DNA from 2 places in the Limosilactobacillus sp. C0001E2 genome. Region 2 is predicted to be linked to the other one. Evidence: riboswitches for the same ligand, from Rfam matches in the RefSeq annotation. Region 2 holds a riboswitch; the other holds the start of a gene.
The links. Region 2 has a riboswitch for lysine ahead of lysA (diaminopimelate decarboxylase). Riboswitches for the same ligand answer to the same signal wherever they lie in the genome.
Positions count from the first base shown of each region.

Region 1: another riboswitch for lysine. It lies ahead of AC1EKL_RS03100 (amino acid permease); the one in region 2 lies ahead of lysA (diaminopimelate decarboxylase).

Region 1 covers NZ_JBWPXC010000002.1:181,394-184,569, reverse strand. Annotated here, with positions in the region: gene AC1EKL_RS03100 (amino acid permease) at 1-1,370, opposite strand, end outside; lysine riboswitch at 1,499-1,676, opposite strand; gene AC1EKL_RS03095 (GNAT family N-acetyltransferase) at 1,717-2,175, opposite strand; gene AC1EKL_RS03090 (lp_1002 family arylesterase) at 2,218-3,018, shown strand; gene AC1EKL_RS03085 (phosphatase PAP2 family protein) at 3,044-3,176, opposite strand, start outside.
Region 2 covers NZ_JBWPXC010000001.1:38,404-41,579, forward strand. Annotated here, with positions in the region: gene dapF (diaminopimelate epimerase) at 1-37, opposite strand, end outside; gene AC1EKL_RS00225 (aspartate kinase) at 55-1,416, opposite strand; lysine riboswitch at 1,591-1,774, shown strand; gene lysA (diaminopimelate decarboxylase) at 1,872-3,176, shown strand, end outside.

The sequences.
Region 1 (3,176 bases), on a different contig from region 2:
AGATCTACTTCTTCTAACGGAATCAAATGGCTGCCATACTTTAGTTTGTAGTACAAATATAGAACGATAAATACTGGAATTGTCATGTAAGTAACCGCAATGCTTTGCCAATCAAACTTGACAAAGGCATCTAGATTTTGGCACAGAATGACAACAATACATAACCCAAAAGCAAAAAGTGGCCCAAACGGGAATAATGCAGCATGATAAGTTAATTCACTCACGTCGTGACCTTGCTTAATAAACGCCCGTCGGAAACGGAAATGACTAATGGCAATCCCGAGCCAAGCAATAAAACCGGATAACCCAGAAGCACCAATCAAGTAGTTGTAAGCTTGCGGGCCAATAAATTGAGTAAACCAAATCAGTAAACCAATCACAGTCGTTCCAACTAAGCCATAAATTGGAATTCCGCGCTTATTGACATAGCCAAACATCCGCCATGCAAAACCTTCACGTGCTTGAGAGAATAACATCCGTGTTGAAGCATACATCCATGAATTAGCGGATGAAAGTACAGCGACTAAAATAACCGTGTTCATAACACTGGCTGCCGCAGCTAATCCCGCCCGCTTAAAGACTAACGTAAATGGACTGGTTACAATATCCGTCACATCTGAGCTGAGCAGATTTTTATCAGTATAGGGCAGGATACATGCAATTACAAAAATGGTGCAGATATAGAATAATAAGATCCGCCAAAACGTTGATTTAATTGCTTCAGGAACACTCTTTTCTGGATTTTCCGATTCCCCAGCAGCAATTCCAATCATTTCTGTTCCTTGGAAAGAAAAACCAGCAACCAGAAAAACATTCACAATTCCAGAAATGCCATGGACAAACGGCGCCTTTTTATACGTAAAGTTTTGCAAATCTACAGGACCGCGGCCACCCATAATTCCAAGAATTACTAATACCCCCACAATTAGGAAAACCACTACCGTGATAACCTTAACTAACGCAAGCCAAAACTCTGTTTCGCCATACGACTTAACTGATAAATAATTAATTAAAAAAATTAATGCAAACGTGATTCCGCTAAACACCCATGAGGGAATATGAGGAAACCAAAAGTTCATTACCAAGCCAACCGTTGTCGCCTCGACAGGAACAGTAATGGCACAATTCAGCCAATAATTCCAGCCCAGTGCAAAACCTAATGCCGGACTTACAAACTTGCTTGCATAAGCAGCAAATGAACCCGTTAATGGAATATACGTCGCCATTTCTGCCAAACTGGTCATTAAGAAATACACCATGATTCCCATAATGGTGTACGCAATTAAAGCCCCACCAGGACCAGCAGAAGTAATCGCCGACCCACTTGCAATAAAAAGTCCGGTCCCAATTGAGCCTCCCAACGCAATCATGGATAGGTGACGCGTCTTTAATGAACGGTGAACTTGACCGGTTGATTGTTGATTTTTTGCCACAATAATCCTCCAAACAAAAAAAATCTTCTCTTGAGTACGCTCAAAAGAAGACCATATTTAACTGGAATTCTTGAAGCGCCCCGTAAGTCTTCTTACGACAGTCCGCAAGCTTTCGCATTACGTCCCAACCTTTAACTAGGACAAACTAGTTATGGTTTCGGCAGTCGCCCCTTTCACTCATCGTCACTGTTTGCCCAATATTAACGATGATTACTCATGACAGCTGCATCCTCTTCTACATTTAACATTCATATTATACATGAATTTACTTTTCTAGCAACCCTTAGTCATTTACCCATCGATACTGAACCGATGTTAATTCAACATTTTCTTTTTGGAAATGATTATTCTCTAGTACTTGTTGGGAGGCTCGATTATCAATCGCTGTTTGAGCAAAGAGCGTTTGGTAGTCTGTCCGCTGCAGCACCTTGCTTAGCATTCTCGTCATAATATGGCGATTTTGGTAACCCGGTTCAATGAAGTACCCCAGTTCTCCGTCATCATCATTACCAAAAATTGCAATGATTCCCATTAATTTTTGATCATCAAAAATCCCATAGAGTTCATCATCAGTTAACCAATTGTTTAATGCCCATCGTTGAACGGTAGAATTTCCCATTAACTTTAACCCAGCATTTTTTGCTGCATCGCTAGTATTAAGGAGCTTCAATACCTCAGTTATGTCTTTAGTCGTTAATCGTTTCGCATGGATGATCAATTTTAAATTCTGTTGTTTTTCCATTATAATTACCTGTAATTATCAAACTGTGAAAGGTCAATTTTTATGAAAATAACCCAATACCAACTGAATAATCCTAATTATTCCACAAAAGCAACTTTAACTGCTTATCTGCAAACACCCACTCCTGGTAGTCCGCTTCAAAAATTTCCCGCTCTTATTATCGTCCCTGGCGGATCAATGACCCACATTCCAGTCGCAGAATCCGAAAAAACAGCGATTGCCTTTGCTGCACACGGTTACCAAGTCTTTATCCTCCGCTATACATTTTTGAATGAAGCCGAACCACTTTATCCAAAGCCATTATTAGATCTTGCAACCGCTGTACAGTTAGTCAAGAATCACCGTGTTGAATGGTCTATCGACAAACGTCTTTTTATCCTTGGCTTCTCAGCTGGCGGTCATATTACTGCCCTATACAATGATTATTGGTCAACTTCTTGGTTAAGCCAGCTTTGCGGAATTACCAATGAAGAAATGCGGCCTACCAAGATTGTTCTTGGCTATCCAGTTATCGACCTCAATGCTGGCTTTCCTGATGAAAAAATCATACCGCAATGGACTGATAATCCCAGAAAATACTCGGCCAGTTATCATGTTAACGCAGCAAACGTCCCGACTTTTATCTGGCACACATTGGACGACCCATTCGTCCCCGTCCAAAATGCGTTTAATTATTCTATGATGCTTCAAAAAAATAATATTTCCCAGGAAATACATATCTTTGCTCATGGTCCCCATGGAATGGATATTGCAAATCAATTGGTGGCACACCATCCAGACGGTGATCAACCCCATGTTGCCCATTGGGTCACGCTAGCCAACGAGTGGCTACTAAATTATTAAAAAAGTCGGGATGGCCCCGACTTTTTTAATAATATGAATGATGAACAATCCGCCAACTACTAATTCGTGGTGCAAATGCAACATACAGGTATTCAGCAATTTGTAACCAAGTGTAACCTAGCAGCATCGCTCCAATCGTATCAAATGGATAATGAGCC
Region 2 (3,176 bases):
TATTTTGGGAACCATGAACTTTTAATAATTGGACCATGGATCGCTACCTCCTAATTATTTTTCTGGAAAGAAGTGTTGGTAAATTGCCCGAATGGCATTATCAGCGTCTTTTTTATAAGTTCCGATCATGATGGAAATTCTGGATGCCCCTTGATTGATCATGGAGATCCGAATGTTATGTTCGGCTAGTTCAGTGAAAATTCCAGCAGCTACACCAACGCGGTTAAACATTCCTTCACCAACCACCATGATTACCGCATAATCATCAATCCATTCCAGACTGTCTGGATTAACGGTTGCCCGAACTTCATCGCATAATTTCTGCACTAAATCATCAGAAATGAGCTTGCGGTCGAAAATAATGGTAATATCATCAATCCCAGATGGCATGTGTTCGTATGGCAGCCCATACTTATTCAGAATTTCGAGAATCTTTAGTGTAAACCCGGCTTCACGATTTAGCAAGTATTTGTGCAGATAAAGGGCTGCGTAATGTTTACCACCAGCAATTCCGGTAACGATTTGTTCAGGATGAAAGCCCTGATCAGGCACAATCAACGTTCCCGGCTTTTCTGGTGCGTGGGTATTTTTAACGTTGACAATGATATTACCTTCAATCGCTGGAATTAAGGCTTCATCATGGAATACAGAAAATCCAGCGTATGACAATTCCCGCATTTCGCGGTAGGTCATTCGCTTGATTGGTTGGGGATCATTAACGATTGAAGGGTTGGCAGAGAAAATGGCGTCAACGTCTGTGAAGTTTTCATAGAGATCAGCATGAAAACCACGTGCTAAGATTGCACCAGTAATGTCTGAGCCTCCTCTAGAGAACGTCGCAATATTTCCATCAATGGTAAAGCCAAAGAAGCCTGGGAAGATCAGCCTTTCATCAGCTGAGTAATTGAATGCTGCCAGGTTATTGTACGTTTGTGGGTCAACAATAGCGTTATTTGGTTCACCATCCACAATTAAACCAGCTTCCTTAGGGTCGACAAAGCGGGCATTAATCCCTAGTTTCTGCAAGACCAATGCCATTAGGCGAGCATTTAATCGCTCACCGTGGGCTTTAAAAGCGGCCATCAAAAAATCATCATCTGGATAATCACCATTTGGTAATTCAACGATGATTTGGTGAATTACGGAAAGCTGATCGCGTTGGACACCAAAGTGAGCACCGATTTCTTCATAGCGAGAAAAAATTTCATTTTGAATGGTACTATAATCTGCATGATTAATAACGGCATTGGCATAATTAATGAGCAGGTCGGTGACCTTAATATCGTTCTTGAATCGTTTACCCGGAGCTGAAGTTACGACAATTTGCCGCGTGGAATCATCTTTTATAATCGCGATGGCCTGTTCAAAAGCATCGCCGTTAGCCAGTGAGCTGCCACCAAACTTTACAACTTTCATTGATTGCTACCTTCTTTAATCAAAAGTTTATTATCTAGGATTTTACCATTAATCACGAACCTTGCAAACTAAACAAAGAAACAACAATTTAGACACTTGCTGAAAAATGTGAAAATGATGAGAAAGATTTAGCTAGGCTATTGACGCTGACTTGTTCAAGCTTTATAGTAGAAATCAAATCGAAGAGGAGCAACCAACATTAGTAGCGGTTAGGAGTTTTTACCAGACAGTGAATAATCGTGAAAGGGGCGGCTGCCGAAGCGGTAAGGATGGTAATAACTTGCTTGGCTGGGGCGTAACTAAATAAGTTACGGACTGTCGCAAGACCAGAAGAGCTTGCGGTGCGCTATCGACTATCGGATTTTTTATGATTAATCACTATCCCGGTATGCGCGCAGTGTACCGGGATTTTTTCTCTTCGAAACGAAAAGGGATAAAAAGGAGCGATGGGAACAATGAATGATCAAATTAGTTCCAGTGAAATCAACGCGGCAGGGCATCTCCAAATTGGTGGAGTTGATACTCTGTACCTGGCACATAAATATGGAACACCATTACTGGTTTATGATGTTGCCCAGATCCGTAACCAAATGCAACGGTTTCGAGATGTTTTTAACCAGGAAGCGGTCCAGTATGAAGTGAGTTACGCTAGTAAGGCCTTTTCTTCCGTGGCCATCTATCAAGTGATGAAGCAGGAACATGCGCATATTGATGTTGTTTCTGGTGGTGAATTGGCAACTGCTATTAAAGCAAATTTCCCTCTTGCTAAGGTCAGTTTCCATGGTAATAACAAATCTCGGGATGAATTAGCAATGGCCCTTGATCATGGAGTTGGCACGATTGTCGTTGATAATTTCCATGAAATTGAATTGTTAAAGGAATTATTAGCTGATCGGACCCAGACAGTGGATGTGCAATTACGAATTACTCCAGGAATTGCTGCACACACCAATTCGTATATCGCAACGGGACAAGTTGACAGTAAATTTGGTTTTGATGTTGAATCTGGACAGGCAGACAAAGCACTCCAGCAATTATTATCCATTTCACAGGTCCATGTGACTGGTCTTCATGCTCATATTGGATCACAAATTTTTGATGTGCAGGGCTTTGAAGGAGTTGCAAGAAAATTAGTTGAGATTGCGGCTGATTGGCACCAAAAGTATGATTTTACCGCAGAAGTCCTGAATGTTGGTGGTGGGTTTGGTATTAAGTACTCTAGTGAAGATCATCCCATCAATCCAGAAGACTTTGTCCGCGCCATTGTTCAGGTGGTCAAAAAATCTATTCATGAACAAAAGCTTGTAATGCCGGCGATTTGGATTGAACCAGGACGTTCAATAGTTGGACCAGCCGGTTATACGTTATATACTATAGGTTCAAGGAAAAATATTCCTGGTTTGCTTTCGTACGTCAGTGTTGATGGAGGAATGGGTGATAACATTCGGCCAGCCTTGTATAATGCTAAGTATGAAAGTGTCTTGGCTCGGGATCCGCAAGCGCCGACTGTTGAGACGGTCAAAATTGCTGGTAAATATTGTGAATCCGGTGATATTTTGAGTGAACAACAGGATTTACCTGCTACACAGCCAGGAGATATTTTGGTTATGCTTGATACGGGAGCGTATGATTACGCAATGGCTTCCAATTATAATCGGAACCCCCGGCCAGCAGTTGTTTTTGTTGAAAATGGTCATGATCAACTTGTAATTAAGCGTGAAACTTATGATGATCTAACTAAGCTTGATCTTGATTATCAA